Regions from separate parts of the Priestia sp. FSL P4-0332 genome, predicted to be linked through region 4. Evidence: riboswitches for the same ligand, from Rfam matches in the RefSeq annotation. Region 4 holds a riboswitch; each other region holds the start of a gene.
The links. A riboswitch is a leader RNA that binds a small molecule or an ion and turns the genes downstream of it on or off. The one in region 4 is predicted to bind S-adenosylmethionine.

Region 1 (5,597 bases), 3.2 Mb from region 4:
ATTTTTTCACAAAAATATGTTCGTACATGACTTGACTAATCAACTCGTTTGTTTTAATCATTTCATTCACCCCCAAGTTTTGTGCATTTTGAATATGCTTTTTTGTTAACAGTTCAACGATGCTGTAAATAGAAGGGTTCAATCCTTGCAGCGCGACTAACGTAACAATAGTATTCATGTCTGCATATTCTTCTGTCTTATGCTGATCGGCAGTAATCAGCACTTTTTTTGCGTACCGAGCGTTGGCAAGTTCTAATACTTCATAATGAGAGGGACTTCCTTTAATAAAATGAACGCGATCACAAATCATGGGATTTTTAGTCAGAGAGTCGTCGATAAGAACAATGTCTTCTTTATGAAATGCGTCGCGATAAGACTCTAACACGAGTTTGGCGCGCTCATTCCACCCAACAACGATGAAGTGATCTTTTCCATAAAATTTTAAATTTCCTTCCAAATAAGCGCTCTCAGCGGAAACAGCAATTTTAGAAAGCGTAACAAAATAAGTGGTAATAAATCCCGTTCCGATCAGGACTAAAATAATTGCAGCTATCCTTCCAATCGTAGTGGTCGGAGCAAAATCACCGTACCCTATAGTAGAGATTGTAATAATAACCCACCAAATTCCTTCAAACACATTCCCAAACGTTTGCGGCTCTAGGAAATGTATAAGCATGCCGAAAAGCAGAACAAGGCAGCCGATAATAAAAAGAAGCCGCACTAAAATAGAACGACGAAAAAGTCGAAATAATAGCCATTCCATCATAAAAAAACCTCCAGTGATTAGTCATAGCCACAGTATGACCATTTTTCACTGAAGGTATAAGATATCTTTATCTTTTTACTTCGTAATATTCAATCCATTCTTTGTCTGGACCGTAGAAAAATAAGTATCTTGCTCCATTTGGCAAAGTTACAATGTTTTCTTCCACAAATGAAACGCCTGCTGATTTTAAACGCTCAAACTCCTCTTCAATTCCGTCTACTGCCAGCGCAAAATGATGAACTTTACCTTCGTTAGGTAAGCTTGAGTTATACCCTTGAATTAACTCTACAATTACATTGCCTTCTAAACCTAGAAAAGCTAGCTTCAAAGACGGATCGGTATGTGGTAGTTTTTCGATGAGCTCTAATCCCACTTTTTGCGTATAGAACTCAATAGATTCTTCTATATCCTTTACTTGAACGCCTACATGTTCAAATTTTAAAATTGTCATATGCATCACCCGTATCTATAGTATGTAAAAACTATGAAATATATTAAAGAGAAAGGATATAGAAGTCAATATAGGGCTGCTTATCAGGAAAGGGCTCTTAAATCATATTTTTGCTGGAGTGAATAGGGTAGAGGCTTCCATCAAGTGCAAACGAAATTTTGCCTGTTTCTTCAGAGACAACTAAAATTAATGCATCCGATTTTTCCGACATTCCAATGGCTGCACGGTGACGTGTTCCCATTTTTTTGGTCGTTGAAATAATAGACGAGAGAGGTAAAACATTAGCAGCTGAGATAAGCTGATTATTTCTAATTAGGACGGCTCCGTCATGTAAGGGTGTCCCTGGATAGAACAGCGTCTCAACTAGCGTAGCGCTGACAGGAGCTTGAATAGGCATTCCTTTTTGAATAAGAGGGTCTACATTTTGTTCCCGTTCAATGACAATTAGAGCGCCGTGACGTTTCTCAGAAAGGTTATGAATAGCTAAGGACAGAGCAGCATATTCAAATGTATAAGGCGATAAGTAATGACGCAAGTAATAAGAGGCAGCCGTAGCTTGAACATCTTGAAATAACTTTCGCATCTCCTCAAAATCACATAGTATACAATGATCACTCGTGTCTAAATGTTTAATTAAATTAGAGGCTTCAGTTGAAATCTGCTGTAAATATGTTCGCACATTATTTTTAATTGTATCGTCTAATTGAAAAGGTTGTCTCTCCATTTTATATAGCTCCTATCTGTCAGTCAGTGTTATCTGTAATGTGTGCTAATGTGGGTGAATTATCCGTAAAGCTTATAAATCCCTTATTAATTTTATAGAAAGGTTTTATGTTTTATTTAGCAAGAGAATATAAAAAGTTGGAGAAAAAAGAAAGCGTTTTATAAACTGATATGTTCACATTTGGTTTAAATTTACATATGTTGTTTTAAATAAAAGTATAGATATTTCTGTGAATTTAAAGTATAGTTTTCTTATCGGATATATGATTTTTAATGTTGACAAATATTCTAAATATGCTAAAATTTTTAAAAAATGCTTATCAAGAGTGGTGGAGGGATCTGGCCCGCTGAACCCCGGCAACCTGCTTAGCAAGGTGCTAATTCCAGCAAAGTGTGTATCATTTTGAAAGATAAGGTGAAAATTTATTGCCTACCCAGTCTTTCAATATGGAAGACTTTTTATTTTGATATAGCGCAAGCGATAATTTGAGGAGGGACACCAATGACTGTAATCCCCGACTTAAAACAAATCTTTGGGCATGTCGAAGCAAAGTAAGAATTAAATAGTTTCGCTGACTAGACACACTAGAGGCGGTTTTATCCAATTCTAGTGGGTAAAACCGTCTTTTTTTATTGGATAACGCGGATAACTAAGAATTGGAGTGAAGAAAATGGCAGACTTATATACGTACGAAAACTGGAGTGATACGTTTCCAGAGTTCGACAGTGAAGATGAAACAAAAGGAGCCCTTTCAGCATTGCAGTGGGCGTATGATACCTACGGAGATTCAATTATCTATGCATCAAGCTTTGGGATCGAAGGGATCGTGTTAATTGATTTAATTTCAAAAGTGAAAAAAGATGCTGAAATTGTCTTTTTAGATACAGGCGTTCATTTTAAAGAAACATATGAAGTGATTGATGCAATTAAAGAACGCTTCCCTGATTTACGTATTCATATGAAAAAACCGGATTTAACTCTTGCAGAACAAGCTGAAAAACATGGAGATGAGCTTTGGAAGAGTCAGCCTAACTTATGCTGTCAAATTCGAAAAATCATTCCATTAAGAGAATCTCTTGCTCCTTATGATGCGTGGATTTCTGGTTTGAGACGCGAGCAGTCTGAGTCTCGTGCCAGCACGAATTACTTTAATAAGGATGAGAAATTCAAGAAGGTGAAAGTTTGTCCGTTAATTCATTGGTCTTGGAAGGAAATTTGGCGCTATGTGTATAAGCATGATTTGCCATATAACAAACTTCATGATCAAGGCTACCCAAGTATCGGCTGTGAACCCTGTACCGCACCTGCCTACAATGTAGACGATTTACGTTCAGGAAGATGGGCAGGTACACAAAAAGTTGAATGCGGATTACACGAATCTTAAATACGAAAGAGCTGAATAAATGATGCTTTTATATGTTGCCTTTATCATTGCGCTTTTTTTTGCAATGAATATTGGGGCAAGCGGTGCAGCAGCAGCTATGGGCGTTTCATACGGCTCCGGTGCGATTAAAAAGCGAAGAGTAGCCCTGTTCATCTGTGCTGTAGGTATTGTGCTCGGAGCCATTATCGGAGGCGGTGAGGTGGTAAAAACCATCAGTTCAGGTATCATACCTGAAAAATTGCTGTCAGTAGAATTAGTTATTATCATTCTGGCTGCTGCAACGCTGTCACTCTTTTTCGCGAATTTAATTGGTATTCCTCTATCAACAAGTGAAGTAACGGTTGGTTCAGTTGTTGGAGTAGGCGTAGCTTATCAATCTCTGTATGTGGAAAAACTTTTAGTTGTCATGTCTTTTTGGATTATTGTTCCGCTAGTTTCATTTGTCATTGCTTTTTTGATTGGAAAAGTGATAAAACGCAGAGCGCATAAAAAAGAAGCAGAGGGAAAGTGGAAAAGAGTTTTAACGATTTTAGTTATAGCGACGGGATTCTTTGAAGCCTTCTCAGCTGGAATGAATAACGTGGCAAATGCTGTCGGTCCTCTAGTAGGAGCTGGATTAATGGATGCCACAACGGGTGTCATAGCAGGAGGATTGGCAGTGGCGCTCGGAGCTCTTTTACTAGGAGGCCGGGTTATTGAAACAAACGGGAAAAAAATTACTCGCTATTCTGTAGGAGAAGGGTGCATTATCTCGGGTACTGGTGCTTCTCTTGTCACAGTCGCTTCACTGTTTGGTTTGCCAGTACCGCTTACACAGGTCACTACGTCTTCTATTATTGGAATAGGAGCAGCGAAAACGGGATTCACGAAAGAACAGCGCGAAGTGGTCATTCAAATGTTAAAGGTTTGGGTGGTATCCCCTGTATTTTCACTCGTAATCTCATATGTTCTTGTGAAATTAGTACTTGAAAGCGACTTATATTCATTTGTGGTGCTAGCTAGCGGATGTATTGCCACAGCAGGTGTTTTAAGCTTAGCTAGAGCGACTAGAAGAAAAAGAGCAAGCTTGCAGTCGGAAAAAGAAAAAATGACTGCGTGATTCAAGTGCTTTTTATTATATTGTGTTAATTATTTAAGGAGGATTTTACAAAATGACAACAATTCAAGCACACGGTGGAGAATTAATTAATTTATATCAACCAACATATGACTACACGTCATTAACAAAAGAAATCGAAGTAGATAACATGGCCCTAAGTGATTTAGAACTAATTGGAATTGGTGCTTACAGCCCAATTACAGGATTTTTAGGAGAAAAAGATTATCAATCAGTTGTTGAAAATATGCGTTTAGCAGATGGAACAGTATGGAGTATTCCTATCACTCTTCCTGTAACAGAAGAGCAAGCTAAAGAATTAAACATTGGTGACAAAGTAAAACTTGTTCAAAACGGCGTAACGTATGGTGTTTTAGAAGTTTCTGAAGTATATACGCCAAATAAAGAAAAAGAAGCGGAGAACGTGTACCGCACGGCAGAACTTGCTCATCCTGGCGTGAAAAAAATGATGGAGCGCCCAAATGTATATGTAGCAGGTCCAATCGTACTTGTAGAACGTACACCTAAAACGCGTTTTGAAAAGTATTACCTAGATCCTACTGAAACAAGAGCAGCATTTGAAGAACGCGGTTGGAAAACAGTTGTTGGATTCCAAACTCGTAACCCTGTTCACCGTGCGCACGAATATATTCAAAAAACGGCATTAGAAATTGTAGACGGCCTGTTTTTAAATCCACTTGTAGGAGAAACAAAGTCAGATGATATCCCAGCAGATATCCGTATGGAAAGTTATGAAGTACTTTTAGAGAACTATTATCCTAGCGATCGTGTAGCTTTAGCAGTTTTCCCTGCTGCGATGCGCTATGCTGGACCTAGAGAAGCTATTTTCCATGCAATGGTTCGAAAAAACTTTGGATGCACACATTTCATTGTAGGCCGTGACCACGCTGGTGTTGGTGACTACTATGGAACATATGACGCACAAAAAATCTTCAGTAACTTTACAGCAGATGAATTAGGAATTACACCTTTATTCTTTGAACACAGCTTCTATTGCAAGAAGTGTGAAGCGATGGCATCAACGAAAACATGCCCTCACAGCAAAGAAGATCATATGATTCTATCTGGAACAAAGGTACGTGAAATGCTTCGTAACGGAGAAGTGCCACCAAGCACATTCAGCCGTAAAGAAGTAATTGAAGTGTTAATTAAAGG
Region 2 (5,597 bases), 340 kb from region 4:
TGTGTTATTAGGATCTTGGCCTACACGATTACACGCGATTACATAGCATTGATTTTCGATTGCACGGCTAATGAGCAGGGCTTTCCAGTGGGCAAGTCTTGGAGCCGGCCACTGAGCGACAACAAACAAGACTTCTGCTCCGCTGCTAGTATGAACCCGAATCCACTCTGGAAAACGAATATCGTAACAAATAACTCCTGCGCACAGTGACTGTTCAAGTGTAAAAAGATTTTTTGCTGTTCCTGCTTCGAGATAGAGGTGTTCATCCATTAATTTAAATAAGTGCAGTTTACTGTATTCTGATACTTCACGACCTTTTCGGTCAAAAATATACATCGTATTCGTGACGCCTTGCTCTGTTTTTTTTGCAATCGAACCTGCCACAATATTTACTTCGTTTGTTTTAGCAAACTGAGAGATTAATTGCTTGGCTTGCTGCCCTTCATCATCTGCAATTTCGTCTAGCCGCGTCAAATCATAAGCTGTATCCCATAGCTCCGGAAGCACAAGGATATCAGGGTTTTCTTTCAGGGCTTCCGTCATTTTTTGTTCGATATATTTTCGGTTTTTAGTTGGGTTTCCAAACGCAATATCAAGCTGCAAACACGTAATTTTTACACTCACTTTATCATCCGTCCTTTTTTTAGTAGTTGAAAAAAATGACTTTACAAGTTGAGTATTACAATATATTATTTGTGACTAGAATTTCAAGAATTTTTTGAGAAGGTGTGCGATGATGAAACAATTTGAGCAATCGGAACTATTAAAAAGTTTACCAAAACAATTTTTTGCATCACTTGTAGGCAAGGTAGGAAAAGTAATGGCCCAAGGGCACGACGTTATTAACTTAGGGCAGGGAAATCCTGATCAGCCTACTCCTTCACATATTGTAGAAACACTGCAAAAAGCAAGTGCTAATCCTATGCATCATAAATATTCTCCATTTCGGGGGCACCAGTTTTTAAAAGAGGCTGTGGCGACTTTTTATAAGCGAGAATATGGCGTCGATGTGGATCCTGAAAAAGAAGTAGCCATTTTATTTGGCGGAAAGGGTGGACTTGTTGAAATCCCGCAGTGCTTGTTAAACCCTGGAGATACGGTGCTGGTTCCGGATCCTGGATATCCTGATTACTGGTCTGGAGTAGAGCTTGCAAAGGCAAAGATGGAAGTGATGCCGCTCACGGCTGAAAATCATTTTCTACCCGTATACGAAGAGATAAGTGAAAGTGCTAAAGAACAGGCAAAACTCATGTTTTTAAACTATCCGAATAATCCTACTGGTGCAGTGGCAACGGCAGAATTTTTTGAAGACACCGTGGCATTTGCTGCCAAGCACGATATTTGTGTGGTACACGACTTTGCCTACGGAGCAATTGGATTTGATGGTAAAAAGCCAATCAGCTTTTTACAGACTTCCGGTGCAAAAGAGACGGGAATTGAAATTTATACTCTTTCTAAAACGTATAACATGGCGGGATGGCGAGTTGGATTTGCTGTAGGAAATGAAAGTGTAGTAGAAGCTATTAATCTTCTTCAAGATCATATGTATGTCAGTCTCTTTGGGGCGGTTCAAGAGGCAGCAGCCGCAGCTCTGTTGGAATCTCAACAATGTGTGAATGATTTAGTTAAGCGCTATGAATCTAGACGCAATACCTTTATTCAAGGGCTTCGAGAAATTGGTTGGGATGTTACATCTCCAGCAGGCTCCTTTTTTGCATGGCTAAAAGTTCCTAAAGGATATACTTCCGAACAGTTTTCAGATTTACTTCTTGAAAAAGCGCACGTTGTAGTTGCGCCTGGTGTAGGCTTTGGAACATATGGTGAAGGCTATGTGCGCGTAGGACTGCTGACGGATGAAGAGCGCATGAGAGAAGCTGTATCTCGAATAAAAAAATTAAATTTATTTTAAAAACGCATTGACAACTCTTTTTGAGTTGGCTTAATATGTAAGAAGTTAACGAGATTAATAACCTATAAATCCTAGCGGTATTTTTTATTTAGTATATAATCTACGAATTCAATTTAAATAAATAGCAACTTTCTTATTAAGAGTAGGTGGAGGGACTAGCCCGATGAAGCCCGGCAACCGACTTAACGCATGTTAAGCACGGTGCTAATTCTTGCAGCAGCAGCTGAGAGATAAGAAGAGCAACGAAAGCCTCTTCTTAATCACAGAAGAGGCTTTTTTATTAACGATATTAAACAGCAAGGGAGTTTTTAGCATAATGAGCGAAATCGTTGCAAGCTACTTACTACATGATAATAAAGGGAATTTTCATAAAAAAGCGGAAGGAATCGCTTTAGGACTAACCGTCGGCTCATGGACAGATCTGCCGCTTTTAGATCAACAGCAGCTTCAAAAGCATAAAGGGCGCGTCGTGTCAGTAACTGAGCTTCAAGATTGCGAACGTGTAAACGGATATTTAGGCGGAGAAATTAAGCAGGCTATTGTCAAAATTGCTTATCCAACTGCCAACTTTTCAAAAGATTTACCGGCTATTTTAGTTACGGTTTTCGGAAAACTATCACTTGATGGAAAAGTGAAATTATTAGACTTGGATTTTCCTGATGAATTATTAGCTGAATTCCCAGGACCGCGCTTTGGAATAGAAGGTATCCGAGAGAAATTAGGCGTTTATGACCGTCCGCTTGTGATGAGTATTTTTAAAGGCGTGATTGGAAGAGGTATGACGTACTTAACAACTCAGCTGCGTGAGCAAGCGCTTGGCGGAGTGGATTTGGTTAAAGACGACGAGATTTTGTTTGATAGTGAACGAACACCTTTTGAAGCTCGTGTTACAGAAGGGAAAAAAGTACTGAATGAAGTATACGAAAAAACGGGACACCGCACGCTGTATGCTGTTAATTTAACGGGACGAACGTTTGAATTAAAAGAAAAAGCGAGAAAAGCAGCTGAGCTAGGAGCCGATGCTCTTTTATTCAACGCATTTGCTTACGGGTTAGACGTACTGCAGGAACTTCGAGAAGATGATGAAATTAACTTGCCGATTATGGCACACCCAGCTGTTAGCGGAGCGCTTACGCCATCAGAATTTTACGGTTTTTCAAATTCATTACTGCTTGGAAAGCTATTGCGCTTAGCCGGAGCAGATTTTTCACTGTTTCCATCACCATACGGAAGCGTAGCGCTTTCTCTTGAAGATACGACAGGCATTGCCTACGAATTAACGCGTCCTGTATACAAATATAAGCAGTCTTTCCCGGTTCCTTCAGCAGGAATTCATCCTGGAATGGTACCGCAGCTTATGAAGGACTTTGGAATCGACAGCATTATTAATGCAGGAGGCGGAGTTCACGGTCATCCAGACGGAGCTATCGGAGGAGGAAAGGCATTCCGTGCGGCGATAGATGCAGTACTCTCTCATCAAACACTAGCCGAAAAAGCGGAAGAATCAAAAGAGTTGCAAAAAGCCTTAGAACTATGGGGAACAGTAGAGGTGAAAGCATGACATCGTTAAAAATCTTTTGTGACTTTGATGGAACAATCACAAATAGCGATAACATTATTGCTATTATGAAGCAATTTGCTCCTCCGGAGTGGGAAAGTATTAAAGACGACGTGTTGGCACAGCGCGTCTCCATTCAAGAAGGAGTAGGGCAAATGTTTGCCTTGCTCCCCGTGGAATTAAAGGAAGATATTATTTCTTATATTTTAGAGACGTCTGCTATTCGAGATGGATTTGATGATTTTATTGCCTATACAAAAGAGCACCATATTCCGCTTTATATTGTAAGCGGAGGAATTGACTTTTTTGTAAAACCACTTTTGGGAAATCGAGTTGCAGAGGAAATGCTCTACTGCAACGGATCTGATTTTTCCGGTGAGCGCATTTCCATTACGTGGCCTCATACATGTGATAAACAGTGTACAAATAACTGCGGCTGCTGTAAGCCAACGATTATTCGCCATCTTGCAGATGAAAGAGATCATACGGTTGTTATTGGCGATTCCATTACGGATTTGCAGGCTGCCAAATTAGCTGATACGGTCATTGCACGTGACTTTTTAATCAAAAAATGTGAAGAGCTATCTCTACCGTATCGTCCTTTTTCTACTTTTTATGATGTGATTCATCATTTACAAGAATTAACAGAAGAGGTGAAAGCATGAGTATCATGGCTCAGCAAAGATTGCATGAGCTTGCGGATATAAAAGATGAGCTGGCAGAGCGCGATTGGTTCTTCGGTACAAGCGGAAACTTAGCAATTAAAGTGGATCAAAATCCGACAACTTTCTTTGTATCAGCAAGTGGAAAAGACAAAAGAAAACGTACAAATGAAGATTTTTTATTAGTTGATCAATACGGAAAGCCTGCAGAAGACACGCATTTAAAGCCTTCTGCTGAAACGCTTTTGCACGTTAAGATTTACGATTTAACGAATGCTGGGTGCAGTCTTCATGTACATACAATCGACAACAACGTGATCTCTGAACTGTACGGAGATGAAGGCGTTATTTCATTCAAAGGTCAAGAAATTATTAAGGCGCTAGGCATTTGGGAAGAAGATGCGGAAATTACTGTTCCGATTATTCCGAATTACGCAGATATTCCGACACTAGCAGAAGAGTTTTCTCACCATATAAAAGGCGACCAAGGCGCGATTTTGATTCGTAACCACGGAATTACAGTATGGGGGAAAAATGCATTTGAAACAAAAAAAGTGCTAGAAGCCTATGAATTTTTATTTAGCTACCATATTAAACTACTGTCACTTAAAGGCCTTAAGCCAAAAGTGCATTTATAAAAGGAGGAAGCAACAATGGCGCAAATTCGCTTACATGTAAACAATAAAAGAATTGAAACTCAAGAGGAAGTATCAGCTTTTCTGGCAAACAATGAAGTTATTTATGAAAACTGGGATATTACAAAACTTCCAGAAAATCTTCGTGAAAAATATGATTTAACTGATGAAGAAAAAACAGAAATTTTAAACGCTTTTGGTGAGGATATAAAAGATATTTCTGAACGCCGCGGCTATAAAGCTCAAGATGTTATCTCGCTATCGGAATCTACACCAAATATTGATGAATTGTTAAAAAACTTTCAGCGCAAGCATATTCATACAGATGACGAAGTTCGCTTTATTGTAAGTGGTCATGGAATTTTTGTTATTCAAGGAAAAGACGGCGAATTTTTTGATGTTGAATTAGAGCCGGGTGATTTAATTTCAGTACCAGAAAACATTCTTCATTACTTTACACTAATGGAAGATCGTAAAGTAGTCGCTGTCCGAATTTTCGTGACAACTGAAGGATGGGTACCTATTTACGCATAACAATTACTTGTAAAGCATAGGTCATCATCACCCCGCTTTTACATCTAAAAGCGGGGTATTCTTTGGATTATTATAAAACTAACTATTTTTATGTGAATAATAAGTTTAATGGGAGGAACACCATGAAAAAGAGTAAAAAAATGCTGTGGCCACTTACTTTGCTCGTGCTTCTAGTCTTTGCGCTGGCTGCCTGCACGAAAGAACAGCCAAGTCTAAACGAGAAAGCACAGGCAACTCCAGCGCAGCAAGCGGCTTCTGCTAAGCCTGTACAGCAAGAAGGAAAAAAGGTTACGAAAGAT
Region 3 (5,597 bases), 400 kb from region 4:
ACTTCAATTTTGTAGTCAATTGTTTGATTGCCTGTTTGATACGTATACATAAAATTTTTCGTACTCCTTTCTACAAATCTTCATTTTATAAGCAAAGGTAGAGGTTGGTCAAATAAAAGAATAATCAGACAGTTATCAACTGCTGTTGCAGCGCCTTGCAGAATGATATGTATTCCAATATTTAGTGGAAAAGCGCCAATAATAATTGCTTCAATTTTTCTTTAGTTTTTACAAAAACATATAAAAATATGCCGATACTACTAATATAGATTAGACATTCTATTTCTTTAGATGGTATAGGAAATGAAAAATAAAAAAAGCGTTTCAAAGTTTACATGTGAAATGCTATATATGATGGTCATAACACTTACTGTAATTGAAGTGACAAATTATTATCTTATTATGAAACAAGAGCAAGCAGCCTCGATTATGCTAGTGATTACATTTCTGTTTGCTTTTCTTACAACTACCGTGTTCTATTTTATCATACGTCGCTCTATAATTGCGGTTGAAAATTTAACGAAAGTAATGAAAGGGGTTTCGTAAGGGGATTTATTGATATTTGTTCAGTATAAGAAACTGTAAGTATTGGTTTTTATGATAGCTTTCATAGAAAGAGATAATGAAAATTGACACGTTATAAAAGCAGTTGTATAGTGAGTACGCAAGGCGGCAGTCTGTCTTTTTTAATTCTTAGTAAACTTATAAGTTAAATAAAATATTTAAACACTGCATAAGGAGACGAAGAGATGAAGAATGAATTCCGTTTGGCAACAAATGACGACGCAGATAACTTATTGAACTTAACTCTACAAGCATATAAGCCTATTCGAGAGCGAGGCATTCCTTTCTTAGCAGCTACTGCTGATCTTGCCCTTGTTAAGAAAAATATTTCTCAAAACCTTTGCTATGTATATGAAGAAGATAAAAGAATCGCTGCAACTGTATCTATACGAATGCCTTGGGGAGAACATCCAGGTCCGTTTGCTGTTCCGCATCTTTGGTGGTTTGCAGTGGACCCGTCGTTTGCCAGGAAAGGCGTTGGTTCTAAGCTGCTGCATCTAGTAGAGGAAGAGGTAATAAAAAATACGTTTAAATCACCAGGTGTGTCTTTAGGAACAGCAAAAGAACATCCTTGGTTAGTTGAGATGTATGAACGAAAAGGATATGTTCAAGCTAAAGAAAAGCACCTTGCAGAAGGTTATACGACCGTATTTCTTTATAAAAAATTCAATGAGGTACACTATTTGTCGTAAAAGATAGAGAAGTGATCCAAATTAAGAAATGTGAAAGAGTGATAAATATGACCGATCAATTACTACTAAATAAACTAATAGACATACGCCGTGAGCTGCACCGGTTTCCAGAACTTTCAATGAAAGAATATGAAACAACTAAACGTATTAAAAAGTGGTTAAAACACTATGATATTTCTATAGCGGATGAATTCCAATTAGACGTAGGAGCAGTAGCAGAAATTGTGGGAGGAAAGCCGGGACCTATTATCGCTATTCGAGCTGATATTGATGCGCTGCCAATTGAAGAAAAAACCAATCTGCCATTTGCTTCTGAAGTGAACGGTGTTATGCACGCATGCGGCCATGATTTTCATACGGCTTCTATAATCGGAGCAGCTATCCTTCTTAAAGAGCGTCAGCAGGAGCTTTGCGGTACGGTTCGATTTATCTTTCAGCCAGCCGAAGAAACGGCTTCTGGGGCAAAAATGCTAGTTGAAAAAGGTGTGCTCGAAGGAGTGGAAGCGATATTTGGGATGCATAACAAACCGGATCTTCCTGTAGGGACCATTGGTATCAAACCGGGACCTTTAATGGCAAGTGTTGATCGTTTTGAAATTGACGTCAAAGGAGTAGGAGGTCACGCAGGTATCCCTGAAAAAACAATAGACCCAATTGCTGCTGCTGGTCAAATTGTTACTAGTTTACAAACCATTGTCAGCCGTAATCTCAGCCCCTTTCAAAATGTTGTTGTCAGCATAACTCAAATCCATGGAGGGAGCTCGTGGAACGTCATTCCTGACAAAGTAACGCTTGAAGGAACTGTGCGTACCTTTCAAGAAGAAGCGAGAGAAAAAATACCGGCTCTTATGAAACGAACTGCTGAAGGGATTGGCGCAGCTTTCGGGGCTTCAGTAGACGTTAAATGGTATCCATATCTTCCTGTAGTAAACAATGATGATACGCTGGAAAAACTAGTTACTAAAGCGGCAGAGGATCTTAGTTATCAAGTCGTAGAAGCTGAACAATCGCCTGGAGGAGAAGATTTTGCCGTATATCAGCAGCATGTACCAGGATTTTTTGTATGGATGGGTACAGCTGGAGAATATGAATGGCACCATCCTTCTTTTTCATTAAATGAAGAGGCATTACTTGTAGCAGCTTCTTATTTTGCTAATCTAAGCTTTCATTTTTTGAATTCATTCCATTACCAAAAAAATTAAAATATTTTTATTTTTCTATTTACGGGGATGGAATTGTTTGATAAAATAAATTTTAAATTAAAAAAGTTATCACGAGTGGACGAGAGATCTGGCTCTTTGACTCCACAGCAACCTACGAATGTAAGGTGCTCCTACCAGCAAAGCATGTGCTTTGGGTGATAAAACGGGTGAAAAACTCATTTTGCATCAAAGCAAAATGAGTTTTTTTATTTTTCTAAAAGGAGAGGGTTTTATGAGCCATACAGCAGTTGCAGCACATACAGGAGAGAAAGCATTAAAGGAAGCAGTGAAATTATTAGGAAAGCATTATCAAGTAGCTTATCGGGAATTAGAAACATTTTATGAAATTGTGGTCGAAAACCATGTTCGTACATATGCTGTAGGCATAGATATTAAAGATGTACAAAAAGCAAATGAACTAGAAATTTATTCATCATGCTGTTCCAAGCTTGAGCGAGTAGGCTGTCTTTTATAGAAGAAGTCTGCTCGCGCCTCTATTTTTTAAGTGTTTTTAAATAGAAAGCATGGTTTTTGACAAGCAAAGAATCTGGTGGGTATAATCAATACTCAACAGGTTTTAAAATTAATCATAAATTGTCGAAATTTTTACACAAATTAAAGGTTACATTCGAAATGAATTGTGGTATGTTATAAAACAAGAATATTTTATGAAAGGAGCATTGAAATGGAAATGTCTCTTGAACACGGAAACGATGCAGGAAGCGAACAGCTTATTGATCGTATCCTAGACTTTTTAGAAGATGACGAAAAGTAAAAAAAGAGTGTGCGGTGCTATCCCTAGCCGCACACTCTTTTTTTATCATGTGCGTAAAGGCAGCGCCATACTATGATACATAGGGATAGAATGAAAGAGTCTCTGTCAAAGGGATTGACGAATGGTTTTGTTTGATAGAAAATTTAGAAAAAGGAAAGAGATGAAGGTTATGTCGAACAAAACATCTTTGTATCAAACAAAAGAACAGTTAAAAAAACTTGTAAGCGAATTGGTTTCTATACCTAGCGTGACAGGAACGATGGCAGAAGTGGAAATGGCTGAATCGATAGCGTCTTATTTATTGAAGCTGCCTTACTTTCAAAAAAACGAGCAAGTCGAGCTTCATTCAACAGGAGACGGGCGATCGATTGTCACAGCTTTTGTTCAAGGGAAAAATACGAATAAAACAGTTGTACTAGTAAGTCATTACGATGTAGTGGATGTACAAGATTATGGACAGTGGAAAAAGGATGCTTTTCACGCTGATACATTAACGAGTACTTTTTATAACCATATGGAACAAGTTCCGGCGCACGTACAAAAGGATATGATAAAAGGAGACTGGCTTTTTGGCAGAGGAACGATGGATATGAAAGCAGGCATTGCTCTGCATATCAGTATGGTTGAACGAGCATGCAACGGAGAGTTTGACGGAAACATCCTGCTGCTGTCGGTGCCGGATGAAGAAGTAAATTCGCTTGGGATGAGAAAAGCAGTGCCTGTTCTTTTAGAACTTGCCCGCAAACATCAGCTGGATTTTTCTCTCATGCTAAATGCAGAACCAGTGTTCAGCCGCTATCCTGGAGATCAAACGAACTATGTGTACTCAGGATCGATTGGGAAGATCATGCCAAGCTTTTTGTGTTATGGAAAAGAAACTCATGTAGGGGAACCGCTAGCTGGTTTAAATGCTAATTTACTAGCTTCTTATTTAACAAAAGAAATAGAATTAAACGTTGATTTTTGCGAAAAAGTAAGAGAAGAAACGAGTCCACCTCCTACGGTGCTGATACAAAAAGATTTAAAAGAAGAGTATTCAGTTCAAGTTCCGCACTCTGCCGTTGTATTATTTAATTTATTTATGTTAAACCGCTCTCTTAAAGAAGTAACAGATCTGCTGTTGAAATCGGCTGACAAAGCGGCTTTGAATGTGAAAAAACACTATAATAAAGCCGCTAGGCAGTACGCTGCGGGAATGGAGGGTTCATCTCTTGACGTGAACGTATGGACGTATGAAGAACTTTATACTCATGCAGTCAAACAGCATGGTGAAAAATATGTGCAAGAAATGGAAGCAGCACTTTTGGCACAAGAGGATGATGATAGAAATAAAACCATTAAATTAGTAAACTCTTTAGCTGGTTTATGTAAAGAAGCAGCTCCGATGATGGTCTTATTTTTTACGCCGCCTCTTTATCCGGCCGTTTGTTCACATGATGATCCGTTTGTACAAGAGATTTTGTCAAACGTACAGGCAATTGCCAAAGAGCAATTCCAAGTGGAGCTAGTTGAACAAAGTTATTTTGGCGGAATTTCGGATTTAAGCTATGCCAGCCTGCAGCATCCGCTTCATACATTTAACACGTTGGTAGCAAATATGCCGCTATGGAATAAAGGGTATCATATCCCGCTAGAAGAGCTAGAGGAGCTGAAGATGCCGGTGCTGAACATTGGACCGCTGGGAAGAGATGCGCATCAATGGACCGAAAGATTAGACGTTCAGTATTCCTTTGAAATTTTGCCTCATTTCATTTATCAAGCTATAAAGGAAGCACACAAATAAACATCCGTCTGCGGATGTTTATTTGTTGAATTTAAAAGAAGCTCCTTGTACGGTAATTTGTTGCGGTGTTAGAGCGTGATCTAATTCAACCAAAAATGGACGCTCTCCAACTTTTTTTAATGTATCATGGACAACACCTTGTGTTCCGCTGCAAAAAATAAGGTTTCCTCCATTGACATATAGTTTTTGACAACGTGCATTAAGTAAAGAGTCTTTGTAGCTTTCGGCAGACTGAATGTCCAGCAGTTTCGTCCACTTGCTGATGGATTCTTCGAGGTTATGTACAGCACAGTAAATATTTTTTAGCTGCAGCTGACCAGCTTGGTGAGAAGAAAGAGCCGCTAGCTTTGGCTTGCGTTTTTCTTCTGGTTCACCCCATTCAATAAAAAAAGGAAGAGGCAGGGAATCGTGGTCAGCTTCAATAAAACACATTTTCCATTCAAGTCTTTCTCCATCATTGGTTTGACGAGAACCCGCTACAGGACCTTTTACAGTGACATTCTTGCTTTCCAACTCTTTTATTAGCAAATCCATATCATCTGTACGGAGTGCAAATCGACCAAAATGACCAACCGGTGTAT
Region 4 (5,597 bases):
TAAGTATTAGCCTTCCTATTTGGGCTATGGTTCAACCTGGTCAGCCGCTCCCAACGGGTTACTTTCCTTGGGCAATATTAGCAGTATGTATAGTCAGTTTAATTTACTCGTGGTTTAAAGTAAGAAAAGGAAATTCTAAAGCTTCTGCTATAAATCCATTAGAACCATTCAGCACTCAACGGAAATAGTGATGAACAATTATCTGTCATTCACCCGTTAGTTATAGAAGAACTAAAGATTTGTTCCATTTAAATAAGAAGCTCACGCACCTAGAATGCGTGAGCTTCTTATTTTTATAGTCAGCTGTCTTTTTTTAATTTCCTTGCTGAATAATTCCCCAAGGACTGTATCAACTGAACAATAACAATCAAAATTAAAATGGTTGTATACATAACAGTGGGCTCAAAACGTAAGTGTCCGTATTGAAAAGCAATGTCTCCAAGCCCTCCTGCTCCAACAAGCCCTGCCATCGCCGTCGCCCCAATAAGACCAATAGTAGCTATTGTCAGCCCAAGAATAATACCTGAACGTGCTTCTCTAACAACAACATACCAAATAATTTTTAGTGTTGAGATTCCCATTGATTGATAAGCTTCTATAATACCTTTATCTACTTCAAGTAATGCAGATTCCATTAACCTAGCTATATAAGGGGCTGTATACACAACTAAAGGGACAATAACACCTTGTACGCCAATTGTAGTACCTGCAACTAGTTTAGTGAATGGAAGGATGAAAAATAATAAAATGATAAAAGGAATGGATCGAATAATATTAATAATCCAGTTGCACGTTCGATATACCCACACATTTTCAGCTTGCCCACCTGGTCTTGTCATTACTAAAAAAATTCCCATTGGTAAACCAATGATGATGGCAATAATTAACGAGATAATGGTCATCGTAGCGGTTTGTAATAAACCTTCCCAAATTACACTTCCCCACTCATTAAAGAAAGCAGCCATTTAGTTTACCTCCTCTACAATTACGCCTTGATTTGTTAAGTATGTAATCGCTTGTTCATATTCTTCCTTTTCACCACGTAAATGAACGAGTAACTTACCAAGAGTGTGGTTTTTTAGCTGTTCAATTCCCCCTGCTAATATGCTTGGCAATACATTAAATTTCCGAGAAACTAAAGCTAAAGCTGGTTCTTCTGAAAGCTCATTTCCAACAAAGTGCAAAGAAACCAGCTTACCGGTACTGCGATAAGACGCCATTATTTCAGACGGAATAGTGAAAGTATTTTCAGATTCTACAAAGCGCTTTGTTGTCGGATGCTTAGGGTTAGTAAAAAGGGAAACGACTGTACCTTGTTCTACGACGTATCCATTTTCCATAACTGCAATTCGGTCACAAATGCGTTGTACCACCTTTAACTCATGCGTGATTAAAAAGATTGTTAATCCAAGCTCTTTATTAATCTTTAACAGTAAGCTCAAAATGGCTTCGGTCGTTTCGGGATCAAGTGCACTAGTTGCTTCATCGCTTAATAAAATCTCAGGTTCATGCGCTAGCGCACGAGCAATAGCAACACGCTGCTTCTGTCCGCCGGAAAGTTGTGAAGGATAATGATTTTGTTTATCTAAAAGTCCTACGATTGATAAATATTTTTCTACGCGCTCCTGAATTAATTTTTTGTTTACGCCTTCTAGCTTTAATGGAATCGCTATGTTGTCGTAAACTGTTGCCGTTTTTAATAAATTGTAGCCTTGAAAAATCATGCCGATTTTCCTTCTCGTTTTCTGCAGCTCTTGCTTACTTAGCTTTGATAGATTTTTTCCATCAATGATGACCTCTCCAGAAGTCGGTTTTTCCAATAAATTAATGCAGCGAATTAATGTGCTCTTTCCAGCTCCGCTATATCCAATAACACCGAATACTTCACCTTTATTAATCGTTAACGAAACATCTTTAACAGCTTCTACCGCTTTTCCGTTCACTTTATAGGTTTTAGAAGTTTTCTTCAGTTCAATCATTCTAGCCCCTCCTTAAAATGCCGGTACAACAGAACCTTTAAATTCTTTTTCTATGTATGTACGAATTGTATCTGAATGATAATATTTTTCTAGTTTATCAATAATTTTATCTTGTTTATTCTCTGTACGGACAACAAAATAGTTTGGATATGGATTATTTTTTATTTTTTCATGATAGATTGCATCATCATTAATCGATAAACCCGCTCCCATTGCAAAGTTTGTATTAATGGCTGCTGCAGCTACCTCATCCAACTGAGAAGGAAGTTGAGACGCCTCTAGTTCTACGATTTGAAGATCAAGCTTATTTTCAGCAACATCTTTTTTAGTAGCCGTTGTTTTCACACCATCTTTTAATTTAATAACTCCTGCAGATTCAAATAGTTTGAGCGCGCGGTATTCGTTGCTTGGGTCGTTTGGTACTGCAATTTTGTCTCCTTTTTTGAGCTCACTAACATTTTTTAAGCTATTTGCATAAATACCCATCGGGAATGCTACTGTTTTGAACACATCTGTAATCTTATAATTTTTATCTTCCACTTGCTGCTTTAGAAAAGGCAGGGTTTGATAGTTATTACTATCTAAATCATGTTGATCTAATGCTGTATTAGGAGTGTTATAGTCATTAAAGACTTTTACCGTAATATCAATACCATCTTTCTTGGCTAATTTTTTCACCTGATCTGCAATTTGCTGGTGAGGTCCACCCGTTACACCGATTGTAATCTTTTTCGAATCTAATGCTTGTGCTTCTGTTTTACTGCAGGCTGCTGACACCAACAGCGATGCTGCCACTAAAGTAAGTCCAATTGCTTTTGTTACTTTTTTCATGTTTTTATTCTCTCCTTTATTTTCTCCATAAAAAAACGCCTCCCTTAAAGATTAAGAGAAGCGATAGTTTACGATCGGTTCTCTTATCTTCCAATGCACATAATATGCACATTGCTGGATTTAGCACCAAAACAATACGTGTATTGTTGGGTTGCCGGGCTTCAAAGGGCCAGTCCCTCCACCGCTCTTGATAAGAGTTGTTTTTATAAAGTTTTATTTACATTAATTTAACTTTATTATCCGAAAATTGTCAATGTTTATTTTTAATATAATTTTCAGTATAGGAATAATAAAAGATTTATATAAGAAAACTCAATTAAAAGATGATTTGTATAACTTATGATTTCTCTTTTCTTATTCTTATATAGTGAATAGCTTTCTATTACTTAAGCAAGAATACTTTTCTTTGCATTTATGACATTGACAAAAACAGGAATACATCGATATAATTCATATTAATTCTATCGGTAATATATAGTTTGTGGAATTCCAAATCTTATTTAAAAATTTTTTACTGTTAGAATATACTTCCTCTATTGTAGTAGTAAGTATATGTTCACTGCCTACTGGATCACCAATGGCACCGAAAAAGCTTTTTAGCAGCTTTTTCGGTGCTTTTTTATTATTCGTCACACAGAAATTAGTATCGGGAGGAATAAAACGATGAAAAAATTATACTTTACTTTAGCTTTTGCAATTGGACTTATTATGGCTTTAGGAGGATGCTCTCAAAGCTCTAGCTCAGAAAATAGCGATAAAAAAGTAGTCAAAGTTGCTTTGAGTGATGAAGTAAATCCGCCTTTTCTATTTACGAACGACCAGAATGAGCCTGTTGGATATGATATGGATTATTTAAAACAGCTTGAAAAAAAGCTTCCGGAATACAAATTTGAATATACGCTTGGGGAAGAAGAAACAAATTTGGTAGGTGTCTCGACAGGAAAATATGATTTCGCCATCAATTGGTTCTTTAAAAACCCTGAACGTGAAGAAAAGTTTCTTTATCCTGCACATGAATATGGTTATTCTTTAACGGCCTTAGTGACACAAAAATCACGGAATGATATCAAAACACTTGACGATATGGTAGATAAAAAGTTTCCACCCGTATCTGCTACAGGTGGATTGCGCGCTATTTTGAATGCTTATAACAAAGAACATGCCACTAAGCCTTTAACATTAGAAAGCATTGATAACCCTTCTACGGCAGAAAACTTAAAGTTAGTGGATAAAGGTAAAGCGGATGCTATTTTTTTAAACGTAACAACATTTAACGAAGTACAAAAACAGCTCAAATTAAATTTAAAAGTAGGAGGCATTGTATCAAAAGAACCAACTTGGTTAGTCTTTAATAAAAATAATCAAAAACTTGCTGATGAAATTGATAAAGCGACAGTCAAATTAAAAAATGACGGGACGCTAGAAAACTTGGCTGAAAAATGGTTTAAAGTAAATTTCTTTAAAGACTTAAAGTATATTAATCAGCAAAACTTCAATTTCCAAGATTAAATGAGTATAAGAATTCATCATTAAGGCGGGGTGAGATATGATTAGTACTGATTTTCATGATTGGTTAAAACTATTGTGGCAAGTGGTAGATAAACTTCCTTTAACACTATTTATGTTAGGCCTTTCTCTACTTTTTTCGTTGCTTTTAGGTTTCGTGATTGCCCTGATACGCATTCAAAAAAAGCCTGTTCTTTCTAAAATGGCTACCATCTATTTATCTTTTATGCGCTGTACACCGCTGCTTGTTCAGCTGTTTCTTGTATACTTTGGCCTTCCTCAGCTGCTGCTCCTTGTCCATATCGACATTAACAGCTGGAGTCGCATCACTTTCTTGGTGATTGCTTTTTCCTTACATACTGCCGCTCCTTTATCAGAAGTTATTCGTTCAGCATATCTCTCGATTGATAAAGGGCAGTTCGAAGCAGCGTATAGTATAGGCATGAACTATTTTCAATCCTTAAGAAGAATTATCCTTCCTCAAGCGTTTGTAGCAGCACTACCTAATTTAGGAAATGCTACGATTTCATTATTAAAAGATACTGCACTTGCTTTTAGCATTGGGATTATTGATATTATGGGGCAAGTTCGCCTTATTTTGGGCAACAACTATGGAATAGGAATGTTTGAAATTTATGTTACGATTTCACTTGTTTATTGGAGCATGTGTATCGTAATTGAAATCATAGTCAGTTATTTAGAGAAACATCTTAAAAAAGGCAGGGTCAGCATCTCTAAATAACCTGCACTAGTAAAGGAGTGAACATGATTGCCTATTATTGATTTGCGATTTGCTTTGGAGCAAACTCCTGAAGTCTTAAAAGGTGTGCCTTTAACACTAACAATATCGATCATTTCAATGGCGTTAGGAAGTATTTTTGGTCTTTTCATTGCGGGATGCAGAATATATAAAATTCCACTGTTAAAGCAAATAGCTGTTATATACGTCTCATTTATGAGAGGCACTCCATTGCTCGTACAGCTCTATGTATTTTTCTACGGAATCCCTATTTTTATAGAATTTCTAAACGAGACTCAAGGATGGCACTTAGGTGGGGATACTATTTCACCTTTAATTTATGCTTTAATTGCGTACACATTAAATACCTCTGCTTATCAATCAGAGGTATTCCGTTCTTCTATTCAAACCATTGACCGTGGTCAATTTGAAGCTGCATATTCAATAGGAATGACTACTTTTCAAGCTATTAAAAGAATTATCTTCCCCCAATCTTTAGTAGCCGCTATTCCTAACCTTGGAAACATTTTTATTAGTTTAAT

Region 1: it holds a riboswitch for S-adenosylmethionine, as region 4 does, so the genes downstream of both, MKY06_RS25100 (phosphoadenylyl-sulfate reductase) here and MKY06_RS08015 (MetQ/NlpA family ABC transporter substrate-binding protein) in region 4, are expected to answer to the same signal.
Region 2: it holds a riboswitch for S-adenosylmethionine, as region 4 does, so the genes downstream of both, mtnW (2,3-diketo-5-methylthiopentyl-1-phosphate enolase) here and MKY06_RS08015 (MetQ/NlpA family ABC transporter substrate-binding protein) in region 4, are expected to answer to the same signal.
Region 3: it holds a riboswitch for S-adenosylmethionine, as region 4 does, so the genes downstream of both, MKY06_RS06065 (hypothetical protein) here and MKY06_RS08015 (MetQ/NlpA family ABC transporter substrate-binding protein) in region 4, are expected to answer to the same signal.

Annotation. Positions count from the first base shown of each region.
Region 1 is NZ_JBBOUA010000001.1:4,780,820-4,786,416, reverse strand. Features, by position in the region: gene MKY06_RS25115 (potassium channel family protein) at 1-766, opposite strand, end outside; gene MKY06_RS25110 (VOC family protein) at 834-1,217, opposite strand; gene cdaS (sporulation-specific diadenylate cyclase CdaS) at 1,315-1,941, opposite strand; SAM riboswitch class I at 2,255-2,357, shown strand; gene MKY06_RS25100 (phosphoadenylyl-sulfate reductase) at 2,612-3,325, shown strand; gene MKY06_RS25095 (inorganic phosphate transporter) at 3,345-4,424, shown strand; gene sat (sulfate adenylyltransferase) at 4,477-5,597, shown strand, end outside.
Region 2 is NZ_JBBOUA010000001.1:1,238,842-1,244,438, forward strand. Features, by position in the region: gene MKY06_RS06300 (carbon-nitrogen family hydrolase) at 1-624, opposite strand, end outside; gene MKY06_RS06305 (pyridoxal phosphate-dependent aminotransferase) at 737-1,909, shown strand; SAM riboswitch class I at 2,040-2,146, shown strand; gene mtnW (2,3-diketo-5-methylthiopentyl-1-phosphate enolase) at 2,226-3,470, shown strand; gene MKY06_RS06315 (2-hydroxy-3-keto-5-methylthiopentenyl-1-phosphate phosphatase) at 3,467-4,132, shown strand; gene MKY06_RS06320 (methylthioribulose 1-phosphate dehydratase) at 4,129-4,767, shown strand; gene MKY06_RS06325 (1,2-dihydroxy-3-keto-5-methylthiopentene dioxygenase) at 4,783-5,298, shown strand; gene MKY06_RS06330 (sugar ABC transporter substrate-binding protein) at 5,421-5,597, shown strand, end outside.
Region 3 is NZ_JBBOUA010000001.1:1,186,968-1,192,564, forward strand. Features, by position in the region: gene MKY06_RS06045 (M48 family metallopeptidase) at 1-50, opposite strand, end outside; gene MKY06_RS06050 (hypothetical protein) at 352-546, shown strand; gene MKY06_RS06055 (GNAT family N-acetyltransferase) at 750-1,256, shown strand; gene MKY06_RS06060 (M20 peptidase aminoacylase family protein) at 1,304-2,458, shown strand; SAM riboswitch class I at 2,522-2,623, shown strand; gene MKY06_RS06065 (hypothetical protein) at 2,691-2,933, shown strand; gene MKY06_RS06070 (M20/M25/M40 family metallo-hydrolase) at 3,403-5,016, shown strand; gene MKY06_RS06075 (VOC family protein) at 5,035-5,597, opposite strand, start outside.
Region 4 is NZ_JBBOUA010000001.1:1,583,167-1,588,763, reverse strand. Features, by position in the region: gene MKY06_RS08030 (APC family permease) at 1-188, shown strand, start outside; gene MKY06_RS08025 (methionine ABC transporter permease) at 300-965, opposite strand; gene MKY06_RS08020 (methionine ABC transporter ATP-binding protein) at 966-1,979, opposite strand; gene MKY06_RS08015 (MetQ/NlpA family ABC transporter substrate-binding protein) at 1,992-2,810, opposite strand; SAM riboswitch class I at 2,891-3,007, opposite strand; gene MKY06_RS08010 (transporter substrate-binding domain-containing protein) at 3,474-4,319, shown strand; gene MKY06_RS08005 (amino acid ABC transporter permease) at 4,357-5,058, shown strand; gene MKY06_RS08000 (amino acid ABC transporter permease) at 5,086-5,597, shown strand, end outside.